DNA from 2 places in the Streptomyces sp. 840.1 genome. Region 2 is predicted to be linked to the other one. Evidence: predicted binding sites of a transcription regulator. Region 2 holds the regulator's gene; the other holds the start of a gene.
What was found. Region 2 encodes HspR, which represses chaperone genes until heat shock. Its sites were predicted from a motif close to TTGAGNNNNNNNNNCTCAA; they were not measured.

Region 1 (15,601 bases), 2.0 Mb from region 2:
AGCCACTTGCGCTCCTTCGGGTCCTGGATGTGCATGAACTCGATGCCGGTGGTGCGGCAGTACGACTCACGCAGCACACCGAGGATGTCGCGGAGCTTCATCAGGGTCTGCCCGGCGAAGCCGCCGACGGCGAAGTCCCGCTCCAGGTCCCACAGGGTGAGGCCGTGCTCGGTGATGTCCAGGTCGGGGTGCTTGCGCTGGCGGTACTCCAGCGGGTCGGTGTCGGCCATGACGTGGCCGCGGACCCGGTAGGAGTGGATCAGCTCGAAGACCCGCGCGGCCTTGGTGACGTCGTCGTCGTGCGAGGCGTCGATGTCCTTGAGCCAGCGGACCGGCTCGTAGGGGATGCGCAGCGCCTTGAAGATCTCGTCGTAGAAGTCGTTCTCGCCGAGCAGCAGCTGGGACAGGATCCGCAGGAACTCGCCGGAGGCGGCGCCCTGGATGACCCGGTGGTCGTACGTCGAGGTCAGGGTCATGACCTTCGAGATGCCCAGCTTGTTCAGGGTGTCCTGCGAGGTGCCCTGGAACTCGGCCGGGTAGTCCATCGCGCCGACACCCATGATGAGGCCCTGTCCGGGCATCAGGCGGGGCACCGAGTGGACGGTGCCGATGCCGCCGGGGTTGGTCAGCGAGGCGGTGACTCCGGAGAAGTCGTCCATGCCGAGCTTGCCGTTGCGGGCCCGGCGGACGATGTCCTCGTAGGCCTGCCAGAACTCGAAGAAGTTGAGCGTCTCGGCCTTCTTGATGGCCGCGACGACCAGCTGGCGGTCGCCGTTCGGCTTCACCAGGTCGATGGCCAGGCCGAGGTTGACGTGCTCCGGCTTGACCAGGGTCGGCTTGCCGTCCTTGGTGGCGAAGGAGTAGTTCATCGCCGGCATGGCCTTGAGGGCCTGCACCATCGCGTACCCGATGAGGTGCGTGAAGGAGATCTTCCCGCCCCGGGCGCGCTTGAGGTGGTTGTTGATGACGATGCGGTTGTCGAAGAGCAGCTTCACCGGGACGGCGCGCACGGACGTGGCCGTCGGCAGCTCCAGCGAGGCGTTCATGTTCTTCGCGACCGCGGCGGAGGGGCCGCGCAGCGTCACGTACTCCGGCCCGGCAGGGGCCTCGGCGGCCGGTTCGGCGGCGGCCTTGGCGGCCGGGGCCGGAGCGGCCTTGGCCGGAGCCGGAGCCGCCTTCGCCGGTGCGGCCGGAGCCGCCGGAGCGGCGGGCGCGGGCGCCGGGGCAGCGGGTGCTGCCGGGGCCGGGGCGGCCTGGGCGGCGGGCTGCGCCGGCGCGGCCGGGGCGGTCTGGTCGGTGGCGGTCGGCGCGGTCACGGCCGGAGCCGTGGGCGCCGCAGCCCCCGCGGCTGCGGCGCCGGGAACGGGCTTGTCCGCCGTGCCGGACGTACCCGGCTTGTAGTCGGCGAAGAAGTCCCACCAGGCGCGATCGACCGAATTGGGATCCTGGAGGTACTGCTGGTAGATCTCGTCGACGAGCCACTCATTGGGGCCGAACGCAGCAGCCGGGTTCGAACCCGGGCTGGCTTGGTCGGTCGAGATGCTCGAGTTACTGGGGGACTGAGACGACACGGCGGCAACCGCCCTCTTCCGCTTCACAAGGTGGTGGACAGCGGAAATCAAGGCTACGCCTCCCGGACCGTTCCATGCGGACCGGGCCGGTCTTCGTCGTGCAAGTCACATCGAAAGTCGGGTTTCGGCGCAGGAAATGGCGGGAAACAAGCTTGGTTCCGCATTGCTCCGGGTACGCGAGACCGCTGTTACGGCCCCTTGGACCGTACCCCTTGAACAGAACACGCAGAACGTGCCCTTCCGGTTCGAACCCTATGTCAACCTCGCGGTTGATGGATCCCCGGAAGAGTGACGCGGATGCGGCATCCGCGAGCTGATTCGGCCACACCGATCCGTCCGCCGTGCAGATCCACCGCCCAGCGGGCGATCGCCAGACCCAGCCCCGTACCGCCGTCGCTGCCCGGCCCGTGCGGGGACGTCACCTCGCCGCGGTTGAAACGCTCGAAGACCCGGTGCCGCTCGGACTCCGGAATACCGGGGCCCTCGTCCACGACCTCCAGGTGCAGCGACTCGGGCTGGGCGCCGCGCCGGGCGCGCACCGTGACCCGGCCGTGCGGGGGGCTGTGCTTCACCGCGTTGTCGATCAGGTTCGCCACCACCTGGTGCAGCCGCTCCGCGTCCGCGTGCGCGGTCAGCTCGGGCGGGGACACGTCCAGATGCAGGTGGACGTCCTTGCGGGTGGAGTTGCCGGAGCCCGAGGACAGCCGGCGGTGCCCGGCGGCCAGGTTCGCCTCCTTCAGCACCCCCGACAGATACGGCCACACCTCGAAACGGCGGGCCTTCAGCGTGACGACGCCGTTGTCCAGCCGCGACAGGTCCAGCAGCGTCTCCACCAGCCTGCCGAGCCGCTCGGTCTGTTTGAGGGCGGTGCGCATCGTCTCCGGATCGGGCGAGGACACCCCGTCCACGACGTTCTCCAGCACGGCTCTCAGTGCCGCGATGGGGGTGCGCAGCTCATGTGAGACATTCGCCACCAGCTCCTTGCGGTGCCGGTCCACGGCCGCCAGGTCGTCCGCCATCAGGTTGATCGTCTGGGCCAGATCGCCCAGCTCGTCACGCCGGTCGGCGCCGCTCACCCGTCTGGTGTAGTCGCCGTGCGAGATCGACCGGGCCACGGCCCGCATCTCGTCCAGCGGCGCGGTCAGGCCGTGCGCCACGAACTGGGTGATCAGCAGGGTCGCGATGACCGAGAACACCGTGATGAACCGCAGCTCGGTGCGGGTGCGCAGGGCCACCATCAGCAGCCCGGTGGTGATGAAGACCGAGACCACGACGAGCGTGCCCAGCTTGGCCTTGATCGAGAACGGCCGCAGCCCCGGTCCGGGCGCGGTCATGGTGCCGGGGTCTCCAGGGCGTAGCCGACGCCGTGCACGGTACGGATGCGCTCCGCGCCGATCTTCCGGCGCAGCGCCTTGATGTGACTGTCGACGGTCCGGGTGCCCGAGGCGTCCGCCCAGTCCCAGACCTCGGCCAGCAGCTGCTCCCGGGAGAGCACCGCGCGCGGGGTGTTGGCCAGGCAGACCAGCAGGTCGAACTCGGTCGGCGTCAGGTGGACGTCGTCCGCCCGCACCCGCACCCGGCGCTGCGCGTGGTCGATCTCCAGCTCGCCGAGGCGCAGTATGCCGCTGCGCGGCGTCACGGCGGCCAGCGCGGCCCGCTCGACGCGGCGCAGCAGTACGTGCACCCGGGCCGCCAGCTCGCGCATGGAGAACGGCTTGGTCATGTAGTCGTCGGCGCCGACCCCGAGGCCGACGAGCATGTCGGTCTCGTCGTCCCGGGCGGTCAGCATCAGGACCGGCACCGGGCGCTGGGCCTGCACGCGGCGGCAGACCTCCAGCCCGTCGAAGCCGGGCAGCATGATGTCGAGCACCATCAGATCCGGCTGCCAGGCCTCGGCCGCGTCGACGGCCGCGGGGCCGTCGAGCGCGGTCTGCACCAGGAAGCCCTCGGCCCGCAGCCGGGCGGAAATGGCGTCGACGATCGTCGCGTCGTCCTCGACCACCAGCACGCGGCGCTGAGCGCCCGGGGTGGCCGCGACACCGTTGTGGGTGGTGTGTGTCTGTTCCATCGCCCCGCCCCTGCCCGTTCTCGCGGGGGACATTCCCCCGGACGCACGGTTATCGCTTGTGAATTTCGCGGGAGATCCCGTTATCGGTCAGCAGCGTAAAGGCAGCGGACGGTTTTCGGCTACGCAGGGTGCAAGGGCATGAGTGCGTACCGGCCGTGCGCAGGAGGCGGAGTGTCGCTCTTGTGGCGCTTGGCCCCCGGGCGTCCCGGGGGCCCGGATACCCGGCGGGGGGATCTCAGCCGGTGCGAATTGCGAGATGGACCACGTCGGGCACACCTCGGGCAACCCCTACCTCTTCGGTCCGAACCCCCTGGAAACCGGCATCGCGCAAGGCCTCCTCGAACTCCGCGGAAGGCTGCGCGGACCACACCGCGAGCACTCCGCCGGGTGTGAGGCAGCGCAGGCAGTCGGCCAGCCCGGCGGGGGAGTAGAGGGTGCCGTTGTCCTCGGTGACGGTCCAGTCCGGCCCGTTGTCGATGTCCAGACACAGTGCGTCGTAACGTTCCGTAGTGGTACGGAGGTGGGCCACGAGATCGGCCGTCAGGATCGCGGTCCGCGGATCGGCCAGCGCCTCCCCCGAGATCCCGGCCAGCGGCCCGCCCAGGTGCCAGTCCACGATGGCCGGCTCCCGCTCCACCACGGTGATCCGCCCCCACCGCGGCTCCTCGGCGGCCCGTACGAGCGAGAACCCGACGCCGAGTCCGCCGATGAGCACCGCGGGGGCGGCCCGGCCTGCGGGCAGCGCGGCGAGCGCGGCGTCGATCAGCAGCCGCTCGGAGCGCCCGTCCGAGGTGTCCATCAGGAAGCACCCGTTGGCGATGATCTCGAAGTCGTCGCCCCGCTTGCGCAGGACGGCCTCCCCGTACGGCCCCTCGCGGCGGTCGAGGGTGACGGGGGAGAGGGCGTCGGGGCCGTAGGTGTGGTGCATGGCGGGGGTCTCCGGTGGGTCGGTCGGCGGGTGGAGCACCGCCGGTCGGTATCGCGTACATACTCGCCCGCCCGGCAGTCACCGGGCCAGCGGTTTGCCCGTTCGGGCGGCGGCCGGCGCTGTCCTGCTGCGGCCCGGCCCCTGCCCGGCGGGGTCAGGGGCGCGGGGTCTTCTCGCCGTGCACCGCGATGTGCTCGGCCGCCAGCCACGGGGCTAGGTCGTTGACGAGCATCGACAGGACGGCCGGGTCGGCGGTCGGGGTGCGGCCTGTACGGGCGGCCAGCCGCATCTGTTCGGCCCGTTCGGGCACGTGGGGGTAGTAACGGGCGAAGAGTTCGGCGCACTCGGTCAGATCGCTGGTCCAGCCGCCCCACCTCGGCATCACGAGCGTGAAGCCCGTCCGCACGATCCGGCGGGCGACGCCGCGGTTCATGGCGCGGCGTTCGGTGTCCGTCCTGGCCCCGGCGGCCCGTTCGTGCCAGCGCGGCAGCAGCAGGCACAGGTCGCCGTTGGTCTCCCGGGCGAGCAGTGAGCTTGTACGGTAGTGCGGCAGCCGCCCGGCGAGGTCATCGCCGAGCAGCGGGGTGCAGAGGCAGGCGATGAAGAAGCCCGCGTCATGGCGTTCGAGGTCGCTGAGCACGGTGTCCCTGCCGGACAGCAGGATGCCGACGCCGTCGATCTCCTCGAACGACGCGTCGAGTCCGGCCTCGACGGCGTCGGCGTCGGCCCGGTCCGCCTCGGTGGGTTCGGTGCGCAGGACCAGCTGCAGATCCAGGTCGGAGACGCCGGGAACGGCTGTGCCGCGCGGAATGCTGCCGTAGATGTAGGCGCTGTCCAGCCGGTCCGGGCCGAAGACCTCGCGGATACGGGAACGGGCCGCCGCCACGACCGGCGCGAACCGCTCCGGCACGCGGTCCAGCGATCCCTCGCGGGCGATCGTGCCGTCCGGTTCCAGCCCTCTGTCCTCGTTCATACGGGCACTCTGCCCTGCCGGCGGGCCCGCGCCGACCCGTTTACCGTCGTCAGGGGCTTGCCGGGCGCTCTCCGGCGGGCGCCCGCCGCGTCCCCGGCGGCGCGGCGAACGTGACGTCCTCGGCCCGGACGGTGACCTCCGCGTCGCCGCTGATCGCCCACGCCGCGACCCGGGACACCACGGCGGCCGGGACCGCGGCACTGATGCCGGGGGCGGCCGGGATGTCCTGCGTCGCGTGGGCGTCGTACGGCAGGACGACCTGGTGGCCCAGGGCCAGGGCGGTGCGGGCGGTCGCCTGGACGCACATCTCCGACATCACCCCGCACACGACGAGCGACTCGGCCCCCGCGCCGGCCAGCAGGTCTCCCAGTCCGGTGTCCGCGAAGCCGTCGTCCCTGGTCTTGCGGATCACCACCTCCGCAGGACCGGCGCCGATGGGAAGGTGCAGCTCCCAGCCCGGGGTGTGCGGCTCGTCGTCCGAGCCGGGGGCGCCGTCGTTCTGGAGGTGGACGACCAGCGCACCGCCGGCGCGGGCGCCGGCGATCAGGGCCGCCACCCGCTCCAGGAGTCCGGCCGCGCCGGGCACCGCCCGCTCGCCCGTCACCCCCGCCTTCTGGACGTCCACGACCAGCAGGGCCTGCGAGGGGGGAGCGAAATCGTTCATGGCGTCATCCTGTCCGGCGCTGCCCGCGCCTTCCACGGGATTTCCCGGGATTTCGCGAGCGCCTCCCGGTGTTGCACGAAGAGCACAGGCAGGCAGTCGTCCCCTGGTCACACCCTGATCGCTCACAGCGAACACCTCCCGGGGAACATTGAACGGCTCAGAAGCATTGAGTCTGCATAGCTCAACTTGACTGCCGAAGGGGAGATCATGGCTACTGAGTCCAATGCGGTCACACCGCTCACCCTGCCTGTGCTGCCGCTCGACGACGAGGTCGTGCTGCCCGGAATGGTGGTACCTCTGGACCTGTCCGACACCGACGTCCGCGCCGCCGTGGAGTCCGCACAGTCCGTCGCCCGTGAGGACGGCGGCAAGCCCGAGGTGCTTCTCGTCCCGCGCATCGACGGCACCTACACAGGCATCGGTGTCATCGGCACCGTCGAACAGGTCGGACGGCTCTCCGACGGAGACCTCGGCGCGCTCATCCGAGGGCGCGGCCGGGTACGGATCGGCGCCGGGACCAACGGACCGGGCTCCGCGCTCTGGGTGGAGGGCACCCGGGTCGACGCTTCGGCCCCCGACCCCCTTCCCGGGGCCGCCGCCGAGCTGGCCAAGGAGTACAAGGCGCTCGCCACCAGCTGGCTGAAGCAGCGCGGTGCCTGGCAGGTCGTGGACCGGGTCCAGCAGATCGAGGACATCTCCGCGCTCGCCGACAACTCCGGATACTCCCCCTTCCTGACCACCGCTCAGAAGGTGCGGCTGCTGGAGACCGCCGACCCGGTCGCCAGGCTGAAGCTCGCCATCCAGTGGCTCGGTGAACACCTCGCGGAGCAGGACGTCGCGGAGTCCATCGCCAAGGACGTCCAGGAGGGCGTCGACAAGCAGCAGCGCGAGTTCCTGCTGCGGCGCCAGCTCGACGCCGTGCGCAAGGAACTCTCCGAACTGAACGGCGACTCCGGCTCCGGAGACGAGTCCGACGACTACCGGGCCCGCGTCGAGGCCGCCGACCTCCCCGAGCACGTCCGCGAGGCCGCGCTCAAGGAGGTCGACAAGCTGGAGCGCTCCTCCGACCAGAGCCCCGAGGGCTCCTGGATCAGGACCTGGCTCGACACCGTCCTCGAACTGCCGTGGACCGAGCGGACCGAGGACGCCTACGACATCCGCGGCGCCCAGGAGATCCTCGACGCCGAACACGCGGGCCTCCAGGACGTGAAGGAGCGCATCACCGAGTACCTCGCGGTGCGCAAGCGGCGCGCGGACCGGGGCCTGGGCGTCGTCGGCGGGCGGCGCGGCGGAGCCGTACTGGCCCTGGTGGGTCCGCCCGGCGTGGGCAAGACCTCGCTGGGGGAGTCCGTGGCCCACGCCATGGGCCGCAAGTTCGTCCGCGTCGCGCTCGGCGGCGTCCGGGACGAGGCGGAGATCAGGGGCCACCGGCGCACCTACGTCGGCGCGCTCCCCGGGCGCATCGTCCGCGCCATCAAGGAGGCCGGTTCGATGAACCCGGTCGTCCTGCTCGACGAGATCGACAAGGTCGGCTCCGACTACCGGGGCGACCCGGCCGCCGCCCTCCTCGAAGTGCTCGACCCGGCCCAGAACCACACCTTCCGCGACCACTACCTGGAGGTCGAACTCGACCTCAGCGACGTCGTCTTCCTGGCCACCGCCAACGTCCTGGAAGCCATCCCGGAAGCCCTGCTCGACCGGATGGAGCTGGTCAGGCTCGACGGCTACACCGAGGACGAGAAGGTCGTCATCGCCCGCGACCACCTGCTCCCGCGCCAGCTGGAACGGGCCGGTCTGGAGCAGGACGAGGTCACCCTCGACGAGTCGGCGCTGCGCAAGCTGGCCGGCGAGTACACCCGCGAGGCAGGGGTCCGGAACCTGGAGCGGTCCGTGGCCCGGCTGCTGCGCAAGGTCGCGGCCCAGCACGAACTGGGCGACCGGGAGCTGCCGTTCACGGTGACCGACGAGCACCTGCGCGCGCTCATCGGGCGGCCGCACCACGTCCCGGAGTCTGCTCAGGACCCGGCCGAGCGCCGCACCGCGGTGCCCGGTGTGGCCACCGGACTCGCGGTGACCGGGGCCGGCGGCGACGTGCTCTTCGTCGAGGCGTCCCTCGCCGACCCGGAGACCGGCGCCTCCGGACTGACCCTCACCGGTCAGCTCGGCGACGTCATGAAGGAGTCCGCGCAGATCGCGCTGAGCTTCCTGCGCTCGCACGGTGCGGAGCTGGAACTGCCGGTCGCGGACCTGAAGGACCGGGGCGTGCACATCCACTTCCCGGCGGGCGCGGTGCCCAAGGACGGCCCGAGCGCGGGCATCACCCTGACGACCGCCCTGGCCTCGCTGCTCTCCGGACGCCTCGTCCGCACCGATGTGGCGATGACCGGTGAGGTGTCGCTGACCGGACGGGTACTGCCGATCGGCGGCCTGAAGCAGAAGCTGCTCGCCGCCCACCGCGCGGGCATCACCACCGTGGTGATCCCGCAGCGCAACGAGGCGGATCTGGACGACGTCCCCGCCGAGGTGCTGGACACCCTGGAGGTCCACCCGGTCACCGACGTCCGCCAGGTGCTGGAGATCGCGCTCGCCCCGGCCTCGGCCCCGGCGGAGCGCAGGATCCCGGCCGCCGCGTAGGCGCCGCGCAGTGACGGGCGCGGCACCACGGGCGCGGCCGGTACGGACGGCCCGTCTTCCCCTCGCGGGGGAGGCGGGCCGTTTCGCGTGCCGGCGAGGCTCAGGGGCGGTAGATCGTGCCCGGCACCGGCTCGGCGGGCGCCATCAGCTGGGGAACGGTCACGAAGGTGTAGCCCTGCTTCTTCAGCGCGTCGATGATGCCGGGCACCGCGGGCACCGAACCCTTGTAGATGTCGTGCAGCAGGATGATGCCGTCCTTGCTCGCCTGGTCCAGGATCCGCTTCTTGATCAGCGCGGAGTCCGTCGTCGAGTAGTCCTTGGCGGTGGCGCTCCACAGGATCTGGGAGAGCCCGAGGTCCTTGCTGATGTTGGAGACGGTGTCGTCGGTGCGGCCCTGCGGCGGGCGCATCAGCCTCGGCTTCTTGCCGGTGATCGCCGCTATCGCGTCCTGCGTCTTCTCCAGCTCGGCCCGTATCTCGGCGGGCTTCTTGTCCGTCAGGATCTCGTGCGACCAGGTGTGGTTGGCCACCTCGTGACCCTCGGCCTCGATCCGGCGGACCGTGTCGGGGTGCTTCTTCACATGGTTCTTGCCCAGCAGGAAGAAGGTCGCGTGGACCTTCTCCTTCTTGAGTATGTCCAGCAGGTGGGGGGTGTCCTCGGCCGGGCCCGCGTCGAAGGTCAGGGCTATGCACTTGGCCTTGCGGCAGTCCACCGGGCCGAACGACCCCTTGGAGTCCGAGGCGGCGTCGGCGCGTGCGGAGCCGGGTGCGGTGGTCTCCATCGAGCAGCCGCTGAGCGTGAGGGTGAGGGCCGTCACAAGGGTGACGGCCAACCCCGTACCGATCGACTTCGTCCTACTGGGCAAGACAGGTCACTCCTTCTTGGCTGAAAGGCGCACACGGCGTGCGTCCGGACGGACTATACACACTGGCTATACACGGCATGTATAGCGGGGGTGTCCGCCTCCCTGTGAGAGGGAATGCCTGGTCAGGGGGCGTCCGGGCCGGCGAAGCGGCGGACGGGTGGCCGGCAGTCGTCAGGACGTGGCCGTGCCCGGCGGACGGATCGCGCCCGGCCCGGTGGCCGGTCCGTGGGTCACGCCAGGGTGACGCGCATGCCGCCCTCGGTCAGGAGTCCGAGGGCGAGGCCGAACAAGTCGTAGGGCCGGCCGTCGGGTGCCAGGGCCCGGGACAGGTGCTCGCGCGCCGTCGCGGCGTCGCGCCAGAGCAGCGTCGCCGGGGCGGTGTGGCCGAAGTCGCCGCGGAGGCAGTCGTCGAGGGCGGCGAGACAGCCGCCGAAGTAGCCGCCCGGCCCGTTCACCGCCTCTCCGAGCGCCAGGTAGAGACCCGGTTCGTCGGTCATGTGCCGGCCGTCGAGTGTGTAGGCGTGACCGGCCGGCCGGTCACGCAGGGTGCGGTGGGCGGCTCACTCCCGGACGAGGTCGTGCCAGACCCAGCGGCGCCGGGTGTCGAGGCCGGCCCAGGCGGCCGCCGTCCCGGGCGGCCCCGCGAGCCACCGCTCCCAGATCGGTCGGGCGTGTTCGGGGACGGGCGTGAACAGCTCGCCGTCCAGCTCCAGATCGATGAGATCCGCCCCGGACGGGGACGGGCGCCAGGCGGCGACTTCGGTCCAGAACAGGCGTTCGGTGAGCGGTGCGCCCTGGTCGTCACGTATCTCCAGGGCGGCCTGCTCCAGGTCCAGCGCCCGCCGGGTGCCCTTCGCCAGAGCCGCCCTCAGCTCATCGCCCTGGGTGAGCCCCCGCAGGACGAGTGGGGGTGCCGGCCTCTCGCGCGGCAGGATGCGGGCGAATTCCCGGCAGGAGCCGAGCCATCGGCGCCCGTCATGCACACGGACGGGGCCCCTGTGCCCCTCGGGCGGACCCTCACAGTCATCGAGGCCGGTGAACACGAGACCGTCCGTCCCGGCGGGCCGCTCCGCTCTCTCCGCGTCCTCCAGGAGCCAGGGGCCGAGCGCCTCATCGTCCGGCACCAGCCAGAGGCGGTTGCCGGCCCAGGCGCCCGACTCCGCCTGCGGAACCCAGCCGAACAGCTCGTAGGTCCCGCGTCGGGGCTCTCCGAACAGCCCTTCCACCTCGGAGCACCAGCCCCAGGCGTGTCCGTGCGCCGTCCCGGTCAGCGTGTACCGCGATCGCCCGGGACGGTCCCCGCCCTCGTCCTTGTGCACGCCGGGAATCATGCCGGAACCGGGTTCCGACGGCGAAGGCATTACGGCCGCAGGAACCCGGCGACGCGGTGCGTCGCCGGGTTCTCCTGCGGGGAGGGTGCGCCGGGTGGAGACCGGCGCGTGGTGGCTCAGCCGTTGGCCAGTGCCTGTACGCGGTCGAGGGCGCCGTTGAAGTGGCTGTGGTCGCCGACGGTGGGGCCGGTCGAGGTGTACTGCCACATCGTGTAGAAGCCCCAGCCGGCCGGGAGCGCGCCGACCGTGGTGTTGTAACGGGCCACCCAGAGCGGGTTGGTGGTGCCGAAGCCCGCGTTGTTGCCCGTGCAGGTCTGCCACCAGCTCGTCGCGGTGTAGATGACCGCGTCGCGTCCGGTGCGCGCCTTGTAGGTGTTCACGAAGTCGCGGATCCAGGAGACCATCGCCGCCGGGGTCTTGCCGTAGCACTGGTCGCCGTACGGGTTCCACTCGATGTCGAGGGCGCCCGGCAGTGTCCGGCCGTCCTTGGACCAGCCGCCGCCGTGGTCCACGAAGTAGTTGGCCTGGACGGCGCCGCTCGTCGTGTCCGGAGTGGCGAAGTGGTACGAGCCCCGGATCATGCCGACGTTGTACGAACCGTTGTACTGCTGGGCGAAGTCCTCGTTCGTGTAGTACGTGCCCTCGCTGGCCTTGACGTAGGCCCACTTGACGCCGCTGCTCCAGAGGGCGGCCCAGTTCACGGCGTTCTGGTGGCCGCTGACGTCCACGCCCTCGGTCTGGACGGCTCGGGTGCCGGCCGGCAGTCCGCCCCGGCCGTCGTGGGCGGCGACGCCCATGCCCATGGTGGCCGAGCCCCGGGCGGGCTTCGTGGGGTCACCGGTGGCCGGGTTGCCCGCGGCGCCCGCGGCACCCGGCAGGGTGATGAGGAGGGAGAGTGCTGCGAGCAGAGTTCCCGCGGCTGCGAAGCGCGAGCGGCGGGTGGTCATTGAGCCGGATCTGTGCACGGGCATTGCGTGCCTCCGAGGCCTCAGTGGGGGGATCTGCTGACTCAGGGACCGGTGGGCGCACCCCTGGTGGCACGTCATGGTGTGAACATGCCATGCATGACGCTACGCACGTAGACCCGTGCGGCGGAAGAGGGCCAGGGCGGTGCCGTTGGTCTACTCCTGCGAAATACTGACGGAGCTGCGGCGATGACCAGCGGTGAAAGAAACTTTCAGCGGCAGGAAAGCTCATGAGGGGTGTTGACGTGCACGGGAGCGAAAGAGGGAGTGAACCCGGCGCAGCCGGGGCGAGTGGTGTGGACCACGAATTCCTGGCCCTGGAGCTCGAGTTGGCGGTGTTCCTGCGCCGGGCGCGGGCGAATTCGGGCGAGATGGCGCGCGAGGTCCACCCGGAGCTGGAGGCCGCCGCCTACGGACTCTTCGTGCGCCTGGAGTCGGCGGGACGACAGCGGGCCACGGACCTCGCCTCGTACTTCGGGGTCGGCAAGGCCACCATGAGCCGTCAACTGCGCGCCCTCGAAGGCCTCGGACTGGTGGCGCGCGAGCCCGACCCGGCCGACGGCCGGGCCTTCCTCGTCCGCCTCACCGACGAGGGCCTCGACCGCTTCCGGCGCGTCCGCGACGCCCGCCGGGACCAGTACGTGCGCAAGCTCGCGGACTGGGACCGGGCCGAGGTCGCGGAACTGGCCCGGCTGCTGCATCACTTGAACGCGCGCGCGGAGGACTGAGGGCGGTCCGCCGGCCGTGTCGCGTCCTCACGGAAGCGCTCCGGGCCGGCTCACAGCTCCGCGTAGACCGCCGTCGCGTCGTCGTGCGTCTTGCTCCGCCGCAGCCGCGTACGGTCCGTGTCCGCGTCCTCCAGGGCCCGCACCCGGTCGATCAGCCCCTGGGGCCCCTCCTTGCGCAGCACCCCGAGGCAGGCCGTCCAGTCGCCCTCGCCGAACATCTCCGTCCAGCGGCTCGCGCCGTCCGTCATCGCGGCCACCGCCCGGACCTCGGCGCGGGGCGTATGCCCCGTCACCGCACGCTGTGCGACGGCCGGATCGGCGGCGGCGGTGAAGAAGCCGCCCTCCTTGTTCCGGACCTGCGCGTCGGCGATCGCGTCGGAGGCGAGCGAGCCGGGCGGCAGCCGGTCGAGCCGGTCGTCCAGCAGGGCGCGCACCGTCCCGTCGGGCGATTCGAGAAGCAGCACGGAATCGGACAGGACCAGGTGTTCGATCCCGGTCGAGTCCCAACGCACCATGACGACGGTTGCCTGTGGTGTGCGTACGTGAGAAAGGTCACACTGGGGGCGGTGTGTGTCGGCGGTGCGCCGGATGGACTCCGCCAGGATCTCCCGCAGGGTCAGATCCCGTCGTGAACCCGACAGTTCGACCAGTGCGCCGCCCAGCCGGGCGGTGAACCACGGCACCGAGTGCACACAACCGTCGTCGCCCGGGGGCGGGGTGACCCCGTCGAGCAGGACGAGCCCTCCGCCCTGGCCGGAGGCGGGCAGCACGGTGGCCGCCCAGTCCTCGTTCGAGCGCCCGGGAATGCCGGCGGCGGTGGCGAGCTCCATACGCATCCGGTCAGTCTGCACGACGCCTTCACGAAGCGCGCACGGACCCGGGCCGACTCGTACTACCAGGTCAGGCGGGCGGCTGGAGCGGAGGTAAACCCTCCGCCAAGGGTGCGGGCGGGCATCCTGCCAAAGCCTGCCCGGAAGTTCCAGCCAGGCGTCCAGGTGTGCCGCTGAGGCCCCGTGGGGAGAGTTGTTCGGCAACTCTTGATTGCTGTTCACTCGTTCGAGTGGCGGAGCGGTTGATGCGCGCCCCCCTCTCAAAAGCACTGGAATGGTCAGAAGCCGTACCAGGGGGCGGGGCGCTCGTTCATGTGGCCGTGCGTCACCTCTGCTTCAAGGGCGGACGAGTCAAGATTGCGAGCACCGGTGCAGAAGAAGCGGCCTCGGAGCAAGGGCGGCAACAACAGCGGTTCCGAGGTGGCGTCTTCGGCGCCGGCCGAAGGCGGGCGCACCGTGCGCGTACGCAGTCGGCTGGTCGCGGGAGTCGCGGTCGTCGGGATCACCGTCATAGCCGCGGGGGCCCCGGCCGCCCTCGGCGCCTCGTCCGATCTGAACGACTCACAGCGGCTGGTCACTCTCGCGGAGCTGAACCAGCAGGCCATCGCGCTGGCGCACTCCCTCGCCGACGAGCGCGACGAGGTCACCGCGTACATCGCGGCCGGCCGGGAGGGCAAGCCCGGCACGACCGGCACCGCCGGGAGCCGGAGCGCCCGGGTGGACCAGCAGGTCGACGAGATCCGCGACGCGGCCCCCGACGTCCTGCGCCGCGACCTCTCCACCATCCCCTCGCTGCGCCGCGACGCCATCAGCGGCAAGGGCTCGGCGCTGGAGGCCCATCAGTCGTACTCCGAGGTCATCGCCAAGCTCCACGGTCTCGCCGACGAACTCGCGGAGAAGACCCCGCCGCGAGCCGCCGGTCCCGGCCGCGCCCCGCTCGCCCTCGGCCAGGCCACCGAACACGCCTCGGCCACCCGGGGCCTGCTCCTCGCCGCGCTCGCCGTTCCCCGCACGGAACCGGTGACGCAGACCGACCCGTTCACCGGGCTGCCCGTCCAGACCCAGGACGAGGGCGAGACGAAGGACGACCGCACCCGTGACGAGCTGAGCGCCGCCGCCCAGCAGGCCAGGGTCGGGGAGCTCTCCTCGCTGGCCGACTTCGACCAGGCGGCCGGCGCCACCGCCCGCGACAAGCTCGCGTCCACCGTCACCGGCCCCGAGGTCAACAACGCGGAGAAGTACCTCGCCGAGCTCACCGACCGTCCCGAGCTCTCCGACTCCGACCGGAAGACCGACAGCAAGAAGGCCGGGGCGGCGCTCTCCGCCCGGATCGACCGGATGCGCAGCGTCGAGTCGGCGCTCGGCACCGCCCAGGTCCAGCGGCTTGAGCAGCTGCGCGACGACGACGTCACCGCACTCGAACTGCGCATCGCGCTGCTCGGCGGCTGCTTCCTGATCGCCGTCGGTGTCTCCACCGCCGTGGCCCGCACCCTCACCCAGCCGCTCGCCGTGCTGCGGATCGGCGCCGCCCGCCTGGCGGCGGAGCCCGAGACCGCCGAACCGGTCCGCTACACCGGCCGCAACGACGAGTTCGCCCAGGTCGTCCGGTCCATCAACGCCCTGCACGGCAGGCTGCACGGACTGCTCCACGAGTTCAACGGGCGGTTCGGGAAGCTGGAGAGCGAGCGCGCCGAGCTGATCGCCGGCCGCGAGGCGCTCACCATCCAGCGCGCCGAACTCCAGGTCCACACCGCCGACCTGACCGCCCAGCTGGAGAAGCTGAAGAACACCGTCCACCACACCTTCGTCAACCTCTCGCTGCGCAACCTCGGCCTCGTCGAGCGCCAGCTCGGGGTCGTCGAGTCGATGGAGGAGCGCGAGCAGGACCCGGACCGGCTCGCCACCCTCTTCAAGCTCGACCACATGGCCACGGTCATGCGCCGCCACAGCGAGAACATGCTGGTCCTCGCGGGCGCCGAGCACGGGCACACGCATCCGGGCCCGATCCCGCTGGTCGACGTGTTGCGCGCGGCGGTCAGCGAGA
Region 2 (15,601 bases):
GGTGCCGCCGCCCGCCGCCCGGTCCGGGCCCGCGTCGAAACCGGCGTAGCGGCCGCCGATCCGGTAGGTGCGGGTGTGCAGCCCCGCCGCCCGCATCGACGCCTCGACCGTCCAGTAGGTGTGCGGCCGGCCGACCGGCGGCCCGCCGTGCACCACCAGCCGCCCGCCCGGCGCGAGGGCCTCGGAGACCAGGCCGTAGAACTCCGCCGAGTAGAGCTTCGTACTGGCCGAGATCCCCGGATCGGGCAGGTCCGAGATCACCGCGTCGTAGCGCCCGTGCGCCGCCCGCAGCCAGGTGAACGCGTCCCCGGTGACGGCCGTCAGCCGGGGGTCCCGGTACGCGTGCGCGTTCAGCGCGGAGAGCGCCCGGTCCGTACGGGCCAACCGGGTGACGGCCGGGTCCAGCTCCACCAGCGTGACGCTCCGCACCCCGGGGTAGCGCAGCACCTCGCGGGCCGCCAGACCGTCGCCGCCGCCCAGGATCAGCACCCGCGCGTGCGGCCCGTTCATCACCGGGTGCACCAGCGCCTCGTGGTAGCGGTACTCGTCGCGCGAGCTGACCCGCAGCCGCCCGTCCAGGTAGAGGTCCAGGGAGCTGCGGCCCGCGCCGGTCAGCACCACCTCCTGGACGTCGGTCTGCATCGCGACCCGCACCTGGTCGCCGTACACCGCGCGCCTCGCCGCCCGCTCGAAGTCGTCGGCCAGCACCGCGACCGTGGCCAGCAGGGCGATCACCGTCACGTTGACCACGATGAGCAGCCACCGGGACCGGCAGCTGAGGTCCCGCCGGAACACCCACATCACCAGCGCCCCGCCCGCCGCAGCGTTGACCGCGCCGGTGAGCAGCGCCCCGGTGAGCTGCCCGAGCATCGGCAGCAGCAGGAACGGGAACGCCAGCCCGCCGACCAGCGCCCCCACGTAGTCCGCGGCGAACAGATCGGCGACGGCCCCGCCCGCGTCCTGCCGGTCGACGCGCTGGATCAGCGTCATCAGCAGCGGGATCTCTGCACCGATCAGCACCCCGATCGCCAGCGAGAAGCCGACCAGGGCGTACCGCGACTCCCCGATCCAGGCGAACGTCGCGTAGAGCACCAGCGCGGAGGAGCCGCCGACCAGGGCGAGCGCCGCCTCGATCAGCCCGAAGCCGACCGCGGCCCGGCTGCATAAACGTTTCGCGAGCAACGAACCGATGCCCATGGCGAAGACCATCACCGAGAGCACGACGGATGCCTGGGTGACGGAGTCACCGATCAGATAGGAGGCGAGCGCGACCAGTTCGAGCTCGTACACCAGACCGCAGGCGGCGCAGACGAAGACCGCGGCCAGCACGAGGTAGCGGCCGGTCCTCGGCCGTACGGGAAGCCGCGCCGCGCCCCCTCGCAGCGACACCTGCTGGTCGATCATGCCGCGAACGCTACGTGACTGGAACGTCGCCGTTTGTCACCCACAAGGGTGTAAGTGGCTCAGCGGCAAGGGAGTTCGCCACCGAGCCGGTGACGGAGTCGGCCCCCGTCACACCACGGCCGCCGGCATCCGCACGCCCACCCGGGTGCGCGTCACCACCAGTTGTCCCTCCTGCGGGTACGCGTGCCAGGTGCGCCAGCGCACCTGCCCCTCGGTCCGCTGGGCGAGCATGGCGGTGAAGGCGTGCGGGCTGCCCGGGAACGTCCCGGCCAGGCCGTGGGGATGGTCGGCGACGAGCGCCAGGAGCTCCTGCGCGCGCCCCGCGAACGAACCGGCGCCGAGCGTCTCGACGCGGGCCGCGAACTCGTACTCCCACTCCCCGAGCCGCTTGGAGACGCCGAGGGGCAGCGGGGTGCTGCTGCCCGGCATACAGGCGACGGTTTCGGAACAACTGCCGTTGTCCTCCTCCAGGAGGACCTGATGGGAGGCGCCGAGCAGGCGCAACTGGAGTTGCGCACCGGCGAGATGGAGATCCAGCACGGCGAGCGCCGGGAGCGGTTCACGCCCCAGCGCCCAGGCCAGATCGGCGGCACGGGTGTCGGAATAGGCCGTATGGAGGGTCGTGAGCATGGGTCGGCTCCGCAAAACACACATGGACACATGGACAGGGGGACGCCCCCGACGTGCTGCACGTGGGAGGTGAGGAGCGCCCGATCAGGTCCAACTGGGGTCCGAGGGCTGAATGTTCTCTCCACCGAGGGAATCACGAACTAAGCCGCACTCGCAGTGTTTTTACCCAACTTGACGTGGTTTCCATCCCCTCGGGGGCCTTCCGGTTCACCTGTTCACCGGCGACTCGCCGCAAGGCCACGTAAAAAGGTGTCCGGCGGGACCGGGGCCGTCCGGGCCGCCGCGCAGCCCCGCCCCCGATCCCGCCGGACACCTCCACCGGCACCGGGCCTTCGTACGCCCCGCCCGGCTGCGGACCAGCTGCCCCGTGTCAGCTGCCTCCGCCGCATCCGCCCCCGCCGCCACCGCACGACGAACCGCCGCCGCACGAGTGGCCGCCACCGCAGGAGTGGCCACCTGAGTGACCGCCGCCCGAGTGGCCCCCCGAGTGACCGCTGCCGCCGCCGCACGACGAACCGCCCCCGCCGCCGCTCGCCCACCAGCTGCCGCCCGCCGCACTGCCACCGGCAGTGCCGCGCCGGCGCTTGTTCCCGGCCAGTGACTTGTTGCGCTTCGCCGTGTCCGCCATCGACGCGACGAGAACCAACACCGCCACGACCATGAGCACGAGTACCGCACCGATCGCCAGCTCCACCGACCTCACGTCCTTCCGTCCCCCGAAGCGAGTCCCCCGCTTCGCACCGGTTCCTGCGTGGAGGGGGGATTCCCTCGCCCCCGTTCGGCCAAAGCAGACTTGAGCAACTCCAGAGCTTCCGCGCAGGATGGCGGTCATGACACAGGGACGACCGCTGCTCAACCGCCGCCTCGCCGAGTTCGGCACGACGATCTTCGCGGAGATGTCCGCGCTGGCCGTCCGCACCGGCGCCATCAACCTCGGCCAGGGGTTCCCGGACACCGACGGCCCCGAGGAGGTCCGCGAGGCCGCCGTCCGCGCCCTGCGCGCCGGCCACGGCAACCAGTACCCGCCGGGGCCCGGGGTCCCCGAACTGCGCACCGCGATCACCGAGCACCAGGCCCGGCGCTACGCCCTGACGTACGACCCCGACACCGAGGTCCTGGTCACCGCGGGCGCCACCGAGGCCGTCGCCGCCTCGATGCTGGCCCTCCTGGAGCCCGGCGACGAGGTCATCGCGCTGGAGCCGTACTACGACTCCTACGCCGCCTGCATCGCCATGGCGGGCGCCACCCGCGTCCCCGTCACCCTGCACCCCGAGCCCCCCACCGGCAGCTACCGGCTGGACCTCGACGAGCTGCGCGCGGCCGTCACCCCCCGCACCCGGCTGCTGCTGCTCAACACCCCGCACAACCCCACCGGCACCGTCCTGACCCGCGAGGAACTCGCCGCGATCGCCGCCCTGGCGTGCGAGCGCGACCTGCTCGTCGTCACCGACGAGGTCTACGAGCACCTCGTGTTCGAGGGCGAGCACCTGCCGCTCGCCTCGTTCCCCGGCATGCGCGAGCGGACGGTCACCATCAGCTCGGCGGGCAAGACGTTCTCGTTCACCGGCTGGAAGGTCGGCTGGATCACCGCGAGCCCGGATCTCGTGACGGCGGTGCGCTCGGCGAAGCAGTTCCTGACGTACGTCTCCGCAGGCCCGTTCCAGTACGCGGTCGCCGAGGCGCTGCGGCTGCCCGACAGCTACTTCGACGCGCTGCGCGCGGATCTGCGGGCCAAGCGGGACCTGCTGAGCGGCGGACTCGCCGAGGCCGGTTTCCAGGTCTACCGCCCGGCCGGCACGTACTTCGTCACCACCGACATCCGCCCGCTGGACGCCGCCGGCGACGGCTTCGCGTTCTGCCGGTCGCTGCCGGAGCGGTGCGGGGTGGTGGCCGTGCCGAACGCCGTCTTCTACGACCACCGGGAACAGGGCGCGCCCTTCGTCCGCTTCGCGTTCTGCAAGCGCACGGAGGTGCTGGAGGAGGCCGTCTCGCGGCTGAAGGGGCTGTGACGGAGCCCGGCGCGGGGAACGGTCCGGTGGCCGGACCGTTCCCCGCGCCGGGCTCTCGTGGGACGGATCGGGCTCAGGCCTCGGGAGCGTCCTGCTCCGTGCCTTCCGCCTCGTCCTCGGCCGGGGCGAGGCCGAGGCGCTCCAGGAGCCACTTGTCGAACTCGATCGAGGCCCGCACCCAGCTGACCGTCGAGGAGACGAAGTGCTCCAGGCTGACGCCGGTGCCGATGAGCATCTGCGCCTCACCGATCAGGCGGACCGAGGTGGTGGTGTCCTCGGCGCCCTCCTCGGGCTCGTGCGTGTGCGTGTAGACCTTGGGCCACAGGGTGCGGCGGTTCCAGTCGTCGATCGCGTCGAGCAGGACCGGGCGCTGGTCCGTGTCGTGCGGGCGGTCGTAGAACGTACGGACCGAGAAGACCTGCTGCTCGCCCTCACCACGGAACATGAAGTACGTGCGGAAGTCTTCCCACGGCGCCGCGAGGTCGCCCTCGTCGTCGAGGACGTACTTCAGCTCCATCTGTTCCAGGAGCTGCTTGACGAGGTCCTGGTCAGGGACGACGGGGCCCTCCGGTCCTGCCGCCTGCGGTTCGGGCTGGCCCCCGAAGTTAGGAATCGAGGACGGATCGATGCTCACCGTAATTTCCCTTCGTGCGGTTGGCTGCCATCCTCCCCCATGCCGGGCGGGGCATGGCAAGCGGGAACGGCCCCGATCCGCCACAAGCTGATATCCAGCCGGTGGGGACCGGGGCCGTCACCCGTTCCGGTCACGGGCGCGCCCGCGCTCCCGTCACGAGGCCGGGCCGACCGTCAGGCCGTCGCCGTCCCGGTCCACCAGGACCGTGTCGCCGTCCGTGACCTCGCCCGAGAGGATCTCCCTGGCGAGCCGGTCACCGATCGCCGTCTGGATGAGCCGGCGCAGCGGCCGGGCGCCGTACGCCGGGTCGTTGCCCTCCTCGGCCAGCCAGGCCAGGGCGGCCGGGGTGACGTCGAGGGTCAGGCGGCGGTCGGCCAGCCGCCTCGCGAGGCGGTCGATCTGGAGCCCCGCGATATGGGCGAGCTCGTCGCCGGACAGCGCGGAGAAGACCACCAGGTCGTCCAGCCGGTTGAGGAACTCCGGCTTGAACGAGGCCCGCACCACGTCCAGGACCTGCTTCTTCTTCTCCTCGGGCTTGGTCAGCGGGTCGGTCAGGTACTGGCTGCCGAGGTTGGAGGTCAGGATCAGGATGGTGTTGCGGAAGTCCACCGTCCGGCCCTGTCCGTCGGTGAGCCGCCCGTCGTCCAGGACCTGGAGCAGGATGTCGAAGACCTCGGGGTGGGCCTTCTCGACCTCGTCCAGCAGGACGACGCTGTACGGGCGGCGGCGGACCGCCTCGGTGAGCTGACCGCCCTCCTCGTAGCCCACGTAGCCGGGCGGGGCGCCGACCAGCCGGGCCACGCTGTGCTTCTCGCTGTACTCGCTCATGTCGATGCGGACCATGGCCCGCTCGTCGTCGAAGAGGAAGTCCGCGAGGGCCTTGGCCAGTTCGGTCTTGCCGACGCCGGTCGGGCCGAGGAAGAGGAACGATCCGGTGGGCCGGTCGGGGTCCGCGATGCCGGCCCGGGTGCGGCGCACCGCGTCCGAGACGGCCTGCACGGCCGCCGTCTGCCCGATGAGGCGCCTGCCCAGCTCCTCCTCCATGCGCAGCAGCTTCTGGGTCTCGCCCTCCAGCAGCCGTCCGGCCGGGATGCCGGTCCAGGCTCCGACGACATCGGCGATGTCGTCCGGGCCGACCTCCTCCTTGACCAGCGTCTCCTTGGGCTCCTTCGCGGCCTCCTGCTCGGCCTCGGCGGCCTCGGCCAGCTCCCGTTCGAGGCCCGGGATCTCGCCGTACAGCAGCTTGGACGCACTGTCGAAGTCGCCGTCGCGCTGGGCGCGTTCGGCCTGTCCGCGCAGTTCGTCCAGGCGCTCCTTCAGCTCACCGACCCGGTTGAGGCCCTGCTTCTCCTTCTCCCAGCGGGCGTTGAGGCCGCGCAGCTCCTCCTCCTTGTCGGCGAGGTCGCGGCGCAGCTTCTCCAGGCGCTGCTTGGAGGCGGCGTCGGTCTCGTTCTTGAGGGCCAGCTCCTCCATGTGCAAGCGGTCCACGGAGCGCTGGAGTTCGTCGATCTCGACGGGCGAGGAGTCGATCTCCATGCGCAGCCGGGAGGCCGCCTCGTCGACCAGGTCGATGGCCTTGTCGGGGAGGAAGCGCGAGGTGATGTAGCGGTCCGACAGGGTCGCGGCGGCGACCAGCGAGGAGTCCGCGATCTGCACCTTGTGGTGGGCCTCGTAGCGGCCCTTGAGCCCGCGCAGGATCGCGATGGTGTCCTCGACGGACGGCTCCGCCACCAGCACCTGCTGGAAGCGGCGCTCCAGGGCCGGGTCCTTCTCGATCCGCTCGCGGTACTCGTCGAGCGTGGTGGCGCCGACCATCCGCAGCTCGCCCCGGGCCAGCATGGGCTTGAGCATGTTGCCCGCGTCCATGGCGGAGTCGCCGCCCGCTCCGGCGCCGACGACGGTGTGCAGCTCGTCGATGAACGTGATGATCTGGCCGCCGCTCTCCTTGATCTCGGAGAGGACGGTCTTCAGCCGCTCCTCGAACTCGCCGCGGTACTTCGCGCCCGCGACCATCGCGCCGAGGTCGAGCGAGACGAGCCGCTTGTTCTTCAGCGACTCGGGGACGTCCCCCTTGACGATGCGCTGGGCGAGCCCCTCGACGACGGCCGTCTTGCCGACGCCCGGCTCACCGATGAGCACGGGGTTGTTCTTGGTGCGGCGCGAGAGCACCTGGACGACGCGACGGATCTCCTGGTCACGGCCGATGACCGGGTCGAGCTTGCCCTCGCGGGCGGCCGCGGTGAAGTCCGTACCGAATTTCTCCAGGGCCTTGTACTGGCCCTCCGGGTCGGGTGTGGTCACCCGGCGCCCTCCCCTGCTCTTCTCGAAAGCGTCCAGCAGCTTCTTCGCACTGGCCCCCTGCCCGTCGAGGATCTCACCGGCACGGCCGCCCTCGGCCGCGATCCCGATGAGCAGGTGCTCGGTGGAGATGTAGTCGTCGCCGAGCTCCTTGGCCCGCCGGGCCGCGTCGGAGATCACGGCGAGCAGCTCGCGGTTGGGCTGCGGCGGCGCGACGGTCGACCCGGTCACGCTGGGCAGTGCGGCCAGCAGCCGTTCGGTCTCGGTGCGAACGGCGATCTGGTCCGCCTCGACGGCGGCCAGCAGATCGACGAGGTTCTCGTTGTCCTCACCCGCGAGCAGCGCCAGCAACAGATGCCCCGGGGTCAGATCGGGATGCCCGTCCTTCACGGCCCTGTTGGTGGCCGCGTTGATGGCGTCCCGGCTCCTGTTGGTCAGCTCGGCGTCCACGTGCGCTCTCTCCTCCTTGCGACGACTGGCCCGTACCTTCACTTCTGACACGATCAACGTGCGTAAAGTTGAGTCTATTCCACTCAAGGTAGCAACGGCCCCGGCGGACCACGCGCGCCGCCGCACCCCTCATGTCCGAGTGAAGCGGCCGGCCGGCCCGCCCGCCACCCCGGAGCGGTACACGGCTGCCTACCCTGGCCCCATGGCAGTCGACGTACGCAACCCCGGCCCCGAGTACCTCGCCTTCTGGCGGGAACCCCACGTGTGCACCCTCACGACGCTGCGCCCCGACGGCACGCCGCACGTGGTCCCGGTGTGCGTGACGTACGACCCCGAGGCGGGTCTCGCCCGCATCATCACCGGCCGGCACAGCCGCAAGGTCGCCAACATCCTGGCCGCGGGACCGGACGGCGCACGGGTCGCGGTCTGCCAGCTGGAGGGACGCCGCTGGGCGACCCTGGAGGGCGTCGCCAGGGTGCGCACGGAGCAGGACAGGGTGGACGACGCGGTACGCCGTAAGACGGCCCGCTACGGGCGCGCGCCGAAGCCCAACCCGGACCGCGTCGCCATCGAGATCACCCTGGACCGGGCACTCGGCCGCGGCTGACCGGCGGGCGCCCTGCGGGCGGGCACAGCACAACGGCGTCACCGTGTTCAGGTCACGGTGACGCCGTTGTGTGGGGGAGTGTCTGAGCGACGTGGAACGACGGGGGATCGCTCAGGCACTGCGGGGGGTGGCGGAGATGGCTTCAGGTTCGAACAGCTGATGGTCACGCTGTGCGAGGTTCACAAAAATCATGTCGTACCGGATGGCACAGCGCACGGGCTGCGGCGCCCCGCGAGGCTTGCGGAGGCAGCGGTAGGCGCGGACCTCCCCGTCGTCCTCACGGGCGACGACGACCGGGTCGCCGAACAGGGTGACCATCAACGAATCACCACGGTGGGGGAGTGCCGTGACGAGGTCGATGAAATGCCACCCTGAGCGGTAGGCGGTTGCCATTTCACGTCTGAAGGTCCGGTCGTCCGGCGGAGTGGTCACAACTCCGCCCTGTTCTCGACCGAATTCCCCCAGCCGACGTCGGACTGGTGAGCACCACCGAGAGCGGCGGGCTGCGCGTTGCCCCAGCCGACATCACCCTGGTAGACGGCGGGCGACACATAACCCCAGCCGACATCGGCCTGCTGAGGGCCACCGAGAGCGGCGGGCTGCGCGTTGCCCCAGCCGACATCGGCCTGGTGGACACCGCCGCCGCCGGCGGGCTGGACATAACCCCAGCCGACGTCGCCCTGATAGGAGTCGCCGGCCTCCGCATTGCCCCATCCGACGTCCGGAGCAGAGCCGTGCGTCACGAGCAGCAGTGCAGCAGCCGCGAACGCAGTGCCAAGCACTGAGCGAAGCATTCTCTTGTTCATAGTCGGCTTCGTCCTCACTTGATGGATCCTCTCCCCCGCTCTCCAAGAGACGATGGCTTATTCGGACGCGTCAATGCCACAGGAGCGATGCATCATGTTCCTGAATGTTCAGGACCCTGGGGGGTGGAGTTTTGCCTATAATGGACACGAAACCGACACATACTCATGCGGTCACGAACCTGTGCACCGAGGGCACCAGGCTGTATGCGGCGGCGCTCAGCGTGGGCCGCCTGGCCCGCTCCGAGGTCAGGACGGCACCCTGCCTCGTCAAATTCGGTCTGCTGCTGCCCGATCCGGACGACGCGTCATGGCTTCGCCCGGTTCCGCCTTCCGCCGCCCTGGCCCAGCGTCTTCACCCGCTGGAGCGCGAGATCCAGGATCGCAGGCGGACGTCCGTCGAGCTGACCGACGCTTTCGAACCGTTCCTGGCCATCAGCGCCCAGAGCCCCGCGCCGACGCACGCGATCACGGTGCTGGAAGGCATCGACCGGATCAACGGAGCACTCGACCTGGCCATCGCCGAGAGCCGGAGGGAAGTGCTGACGGTCCAGCCCGGGGGCAAACGCAGCGAGGAAGTCCTCAGCGAGGCCCTGATCCGCAGTAAACCTCTCATAGATTCCGGCATCAGGGTCCGTACTCTCTACCAGCACACCGTCAGGCACAGCCAGCGCACGTTCGCCTACGTCGACCTCATGGCGGGCGCCCGGATGGAGATCCGCACGCTCGAGGAGCTCATCGAGCGCCTCATCATCTGCGACGACACCGTGGCCTTCATCCCGGTCCAGGACGACCTGCCCGTCGCCCTGGAACTACGGCACCCCGGGCTGGTCGCCTACCTGACGAAGGTCTTCGAGCAACTCTGGCGCCGCGCCGTCCCGCTGGACGAAGCGGCCCCCTACGACCCGGCCCGCGACGGCATCACGGGCGTCCAGCGCGCCATCGCCACGCTGCTGATCGAGGGGCACGTCGACGAAGCGATAGCCCGCCGGCTCGGCATGAACGTCCGTACCTGCCGCGCGCATGTCGCCAAGCTGTCCGCCGTGCTGGGAAGCACGAGCCGCGCCCAGCTCGGCTACCTGATCGCCCAGTCAGGAATCCTCGATCAGGACTCCTGACCGGCCGATGCTCCGGAGGCCCCCACCCCCGGGCCGGAAAGCCGGCCACGTGTCAGTGGGGACACCTGGCCACGCCTCCGAGGTGCCGGGAGAGTTCCCGGCTCCCCCGACAACACCCACAGTGGCCCGCGAACCGGGCTGCCACCACCGTCATCTTGCTGCACTGCAAAAAATGGGGGGCCCGAATGGGCAGGGATGAGGACACACCGGCGCACGCACACAAGAACCGTGCGCTGTGCGACGCGGCGGTCAGGATCTACACCGAGGCGCTGAGCGCGGGACGGATACCCCGGACCGCCATCGAACCGGCGCCCTGCCTCACCGAGTTGGCGCTGGTCCACCCCGACCCGCAGGACGAGGCCTGGGTGCGCCCGGTGCCCCCGTCCGCCGCCCTGGCCCATCTGCTGCAGCCCGTCGTCCGGGAGATCCACGAGCGCATCAGCCTCTCGGCCGCGCTGGCCGACTCGCTGGCGCCGCTGGCGGCCGTGGCCAGTACGGACCCCAACCTCGCCATCACGGTCCTCGAAGGCATCCCCCTGATCGACGCCGCCGTCCAGCACGCGACGGAGAGCGCCACGGAGGAGATCAGGACCCTTCAGCCCGGCAGCACCCGGCCGCCCGACCAGCTCCAGCGGGCCCTGTCGCGGGCCCGGCTGACCCTGGAGCGGGGCACCCCGCTCCGGCACATCTACCAGCACCCCATCCGCTACAACCAGACCTTCAAGGCCTATCTGAACCAGATGCCGCCGGGCCTCATCGAGATCCGCACGCTGGAGCAGACGGTCGAGCGGCTGCTCGTCTTCGACCACACCGTGGCCTTCATCCCCGCCAACACCGCCCGCGACGTCGCGCTGGAGATCCGCCACCCCGCGCTGATCCGCTATCTGATCCAGATGTACGAAGTCCTGTGGGCGCAGGCCACCCCGCTCACCGATCCGCTGCCGGCGCCACCGCCCAGCGTCTCGGTCACCGCCGTCCAGCTCAGCGTCGCCCGCCTCCTGGTCGAGGGCCACACCGACCAGGTCGTGGCCGGAAAGCTCGGCATCAGCGTCCGCACCTGCCGCGCCCACGTCTCCAGGCTCATGCACACCCTCAACGCCACCAGCCGCACCCAGCTCGGCGCGCTGCTCGTCCGCTCCGGGATGGACGGGTCCGCACCGCCCGGGACGACGGAGAAGCCCGTCCCCCCGGTGACGCCGGGGTGACGGGCTGCGCCGAGGACGGGTCGAACCCGTTCGGTCCTTGACCGGTCGGGTCCTTGACCCGTTGCGTCCTCGGGCCGTTCAGTCCTTGGGCCGCTTGGGCCGCCAGACGACCAGTGCGCTGGTGTGCTGCACGTCCTGGTACGGGACCAGGTCACGCCGGTAGGAGGCGTGCACCTGGGCCTCGCGCTGCTGGAGCGTCGCCGCCGCCCCGTCCACGGCCGCCGAGAGCTCGGCGACGCGCTGCTGGAGCGCGGCGACCTGGTTCTCCAGCTCGATGATGCGCTTGATGCCGGCCAGGTTGATGCCCTCGTCCTGCGACAGCTGCTGCACGGTGCGCAGCAGCTCGATGTCACGGGCCGAGTAGCGCCTGCCGCGCCCGGCCGTGCGGTCGGGCGAGACCAGGCCGAGGCGGTCGTACTGGCGCAACGTCTGGGGATGCAGACCCGAGAGCTGGGCCGCGATCGAGATCACGTACACCGGCGATTCTTCGGTCAGTTCGTACGGATTACGTCGGCGGCCGTCCATCTCAAGCTCCCTTCGCTGCCTGGAACAGCTCCGCCCGCGGGTCCTGGTCCGCGGTGGCCTTGCGATAGGCCTCCAGGGCGTCCCGGGCGTCCGTGCCCAGGTCCGTGGGGACCACCACCTCCACGGTGACCAGCAGGTCGCCGCGGCTGCCGTCCTTGCGCACCGCGCCCTTGCCCCGGGCGCGCATGGTGCGCCCGTTGGGCGTGCCGGCCGGCAGCTTCAGGGTGACCGGCGGTCCGCCGAGCGTGGGCACCTTCACCTCGCCGCCGAGCGCCGCCTCCGTGAAGGTGACGGGCACGGTGACCGTGAGGTTGTCGCCCTTGCGGCCGAAGACCGGGTGGGCGTCGACGTGGACGATGACGTAGAGGTCGCCGGCCGGTCCGCCGCGCTCGCCGGGGCTGCCCTTGCCGCGCAGCCGGATCCGCTGGCCGTCGGAGACGCCGGCGGGGATCCGCACCTGCATGGTGCGGGACGACTTCGCCCGGCCGCTGCCCTTGCAGACGTCGCAGGGGTCCTGGGCGATGAGGCCCCGGCCCTTGCAGTCCACGCAGGGATCGGTGAGCGAGAACCCGCCGCCGGTGCCCCGGGAGACCTGTCCGGTGCCGACGCAGGTCGGGCAGACCCTGGGGGTGCCGTTCTTGTCGCCGGTGCCGGAGCACGCCTTGCAGGGCGCCTGGCTGGACATCCGCAGCGGGACCGTGGCCCCGTCGACCGCCTCGGTGAAGCTGAGCGTCACCTCGGACTCGATGTCCTGGCCGCGGCGCGGCTGCACCCGGGTGCCGGCACCGCCGCCGCCCCGGTTGAAGAGGCCGCCGAAGACATCGCCCAGACCGCCGCCACCGCCGCCGAAGCCGCCGGCTCCGCCGCCCTGGCCACCGCCCGGGGTGCCTCCGAAGAGGTCGCCCAGGTCGAAGTTGAAGTTGCCGCCGCCGCTGCCGGGTCCGGGGCGGAAGCCGCCGTTGCCGAAGAGGGCGCGGGCCTCGTCGTACTCCTTGCGCTTCTTGGTGTCACCGAGGATGTCGTTGGCCTCGGAGATCTCCTTGAAGCGCTCCTCCGCCTTGTTGTCACCCTTGTTGGCGTCCGGGTGGAACTCGCGGGCGAGCTTCCGGTACGCCTTCTTGATCTCGGCGTCCGTGGCGTCCTTCGGGACGCCGAGAACCTTGTAGTAGTCCTTCTCGACGAAGTCCTTCGTACTCATCGACGTCCCTCCTTCCGGACGACCGGCCAGGGGCCTCCCGCCCGGTTGCTGCCGGACTCATCGAGTCCGGCACGCTCCGGGCGGTCGGCCCCGTCGGCCGGGCGGTGTGCCGCCGAGTGGTCGGACAGAATGTCAGACCTCCTCGCCGCCACCGCTCTCCTCGTCGGCTGCCTGCTCTTCTTTCGTGTCCTTCGCGGCCGCGGGGGTCGCCCCCGGCTGGGGTTCGGCCACCGCCACCCGTGCGGGACGGATGGTGCGCTCGCCGATCCGGTACCCGGGCTGCAGGATCGCCACGCAGGTCGTCTCGGTGACGTCCGGCGCGTACGAGTGCATCAGGGCCTCGTGGATCGTCGGGTCGAAGGGCTCGCCCTCCTTGCCGAACTGCTGGAGGCCGAGCTTGGCGACGACCGTCTCCAGCGATTCGGCCACCGACTTGAACCCGCCCAGCAGCTCGCCGTGCTCCCGGGCCCGGCCGATGTCGTCGAGCACGGGCAGCAGCTCGGACAGGAGACCCGCGACCGCGATCTCCTTGACCGTGACCCGGTCCCGCTCCACGCGGCGACGGTAGTTCTGGTACTCGGCCTGGAGCCGCTGGAGGTCTGCGGTGCGCTCGGAGAGCGCGGTGCGGACCTGGTCCAGCTGTGCCGTCAGACCGGCTGTCTGGTTCGCGTCCCCGGCGGGGGCCGCCGCCTCCTCCGAAGAGGGGGTGGCGTCCTCCGTCCCGGCGTCTTCAGGGGTGGCGCCGGAGGGGACGTCGGGCTTCTCCTCGAAGCCCGGAGTCTCCTCGGTCACGCCGCACCGCCCTTGGAGTCCTTCTCGTCGTCGACGATCTCGGCGTCGACGACATCGTCCTGGGCGTCACCCTGCGCCTGCTCGGCACCCGGCTGGCCCTCGGCCTGCGGGCCGCCCTCGGCCTGGGCGTTGGCGTACATCGCCTGGCCCAGCTTCTGGGAGACGGCCGCGACCTTCTCGGTGGCGGTACGGATCTCGGCGGTGTCCTCGCCCTTGAGCTTCTCCTTCAGCTCGGTGAGCGCGGTCTCCACCTCCGTCTTCACGTCGCCGGGGACCTTGTCCTCGTTGTCCTTGAGGAACTTCTCCGTCTGGTAGACGAGCTGCTCGCCCTGGTTGCGGGACTCGGCGGCCTCGCGACGGCGGTGGTCCTCGTCCGCGTACTGCTCGGCCTCTTCACGCATCCGGTTGACCTCGTCCTTCGGCAGCGAGGAGCCACCGGTGACGGTCATCTTCTGCTCCTTGCCGGTGCCGAGGTCCTTGGCCGCGACGTGCATGATGCCGTTGGCGTCGATGTCGAACGCGACCTCGATCTGCGGCACGCCACGCGGGGCCGGCGGCAGGCCGGTCAGCTCGAACATCCCGAGCTTCTTGTTGTACGCCGCGATCTCGCGCTCGCCCTGGTAGACCTGGATCTGCACGGACGGCTGGTTGTCCTCGGCCGTCGTGAAGATCTCGGAGCGCTTGGTCGGGATCGTGGTGTTGCGCTCGATGAGCTTCGTCATGATCCCTCCCTTGGTCTCGATACCGAGGGACAGCGGGGTCACGTCGAGCAGCAGGACGTCCTTGACCTCGCCCTTGAGGACACCGGCCTGGAGCGAGGCGCCGATGGCGACGACCTCGTCCGGGTTCACACCCTTGTTGGCGTCCTGGCCGCCCGTGAGCTCCTTGACGAGCTCGGCGACGGCCGGCATACGGGTCGAGCCACCGACGAGAACGACGTGGTCGATCTCGGAGAGCTGGATGCCCGCGTCCTTGATGACGTTGTGGAACGGGTTCTTGCAGCGGTCCAGGAGGTCCGCGGTGAGCTGCTGGAACTGCGAGCGCGTGAGCTTCTCGTCCAGGTGCAGCGGGCCCTCGGCCGACGCCGTGATGTACGGCAGGTTGATCGTGGTCTCCGTCGAGGACGACAGCTCGATCTTCGCCTTCTCCGCGGCCTCGCGGAGACGCTGGAGAGCCATCTTGTCCTTGGACAGGTCCACGCCGTGTCCGTTGGCGAACTGCTTCACCAGGTAGTCGACGACGCGCTGGTCCCAGTCGTCACCACCGAGGTTGTTGTCACCGTTGGTGGCCTTCACCTCGACGACGCCGTCACCGATCTCCAGGAGGGACACGTCGAAGGTGCCGCCACCGAGGTCGAAGACGAGGATCGTCTGGTCGTCCTTGTCGAGCCCGTACGCCAGCGCGGCGGCCGTCGGCTCGTTGACGATACGCAGGACGTTCAGGCCCGCGATCTCGCCGGCCTCCTTCGTCGCCTGACGCTCGGAGTCGTTGAAGTACGCCGGAACGGTGATCACCGCGTCGGCGACCTTCTCGCCCAGGTACGACTCGGCGTCACGCTTCAGCTTCTGCAGGATGAAGGCGCTCATCTGCTGCGGGTTGAAGCTCTTGCCGTCCAGGTCGATCTTCCAGTCAGTGCCCATGTGGCGCTTGACGGAGCGGATGGTCCTGTCGACGTTCGTCACTGCCTGGCGCTTGGCGACCTCGCCGACCAGAACCTCGCCGTTCTTCGCGAAGGCGACGACGGACGGCGTGGTCCTGGCGCCTTCGGCGTTGGTGATGACGGTGGGCTCGCCGCCTTCGAGAACGCTGACGACGGAGTTAGTCGTGCCCAGGTCGATGCCGACCGCACGTGCCATTTCAATTCCTCCTACTGACTACTTGAGTGGATCTGGCTCAAGGATGCATGACATCGCCCTCGGCGTCAACAG

Region 1: a site for HspR is predicted at 6,371-6,389, ahead of lon (endopeptidase La). Genes of this name have one in related genera too.

What each region holds. Positions count from the first base shown of each region.
Region 1 is NZ_RJUU01000001.1:543,688-559,288, reverse strand. Features, by position in the region: gene EDD93_RS02445 (multifunctional oxoglutarate decarboxylase/oxoglutarate dehydrogenase thiamine pyrophosphate-binding subunit/dihydrolipoyllysine-residue succinyltransferase subunit) at 1-1,571, opposite strand, end outside; gene EDD93_RS02440 (HAMP domain-containing sensor histidine kinase) at 1,829-2,905, opposite strand; gene EDD93_RS02435 (response regulator transcription factor) at 2,902-3,639, opposite strand; gene EDD93_RS02430 (spermidine synthase) at 3,875-4,567, opposite strand; gene EDD93_RS02425 (nucleotidyltransferase domain-containing protein) at 4,722-5,540, opposite strand; gene EDD93_RS02420 (isochorismatase family protein) at 5,590-6,204, opposite strand; gene lon (endopeptidase La) at 6,412-8,838, shown strand; gene EDD93_RS02410 (polysaccharide deacetylase family protein) at 8,939-9,619, opposite strand; partial or broken gene EDD93_RS02405 (barstar family protein) at 9,934-11,034, opposite strand; gene EDD93_RS02400 (lysozyme) at 11,151-12,005, opposite strand; gene EDD93_RS02395 (MarR family winged helix-turn-helix transcriptional regulator) at 12,230-12,727, shown strand; gene EDD93_RS02390 (protein phosphatase 2C domain-containing protein) at 12,778-13,563, opposite strand; gene EDD93_RS02385 (nitrate- and nitrite sensing domain-containing protein) at 13,927-15,601, shown strand, end outside.
Region 2 is NZ_RJUU01000001.1:2,550,406-2,566,006, reverse strand. Features, by position in the region: gene EDD93_RS11740 (polyamine aminopropyltransferase) at 1-1,404, opposite strand, end outside; gene EDD93_RS11735 (DUF2617 family protein) at 1,513-2,034, opposite strand; gene EDD93_RS11730 (hypothetical protein) at 2,405-2,728, opposite strand; gene EDD93_RS11725 (pyridoxal phosphate-dependent aminotransferase) at 2,865-4,043, shown strand; gene EDD93_RS11720 (YbjN domain-containing protein) at 4,117-4,677, opposite strand; gene clpB (ATP-dependent chaperone ClpB) at 4,831-7,425, opposite strand; gene EDD93_RS11710 (pyridoxamine 5'-phosphate oxidase family protein) at 7,628-8,032, shown strand; gene EDD93_RS11705 (hypothetical protein) at 8,144-8,464, opposite strand; gene EDD93_RS39365 (hypothetical protein) at 8,461-8,775, opposite strand; gene EDD93_RS11695 (helix-turn-helix transcriptional regulator) at 8,979-9,953, shown strand; gene EDD93_RS11690 (LuxR C-terminal-related transcriptional regulator) at 10,139-11,158, shown strand; gene EDD93_RS11685 (heat shock protein transcriptional repressor HspR) at 11,237-11,683, opposite strand; gene dnaJ (molecular chaperone DnaJ) at 11,685-12,881, opposite strand; gene grpE (nucleotide exchange factor GrpE) at 13,014-13,673, opposite strand; gene dnaK (molecular chaperone DnaK) at 13,670-15,529, opposite strand.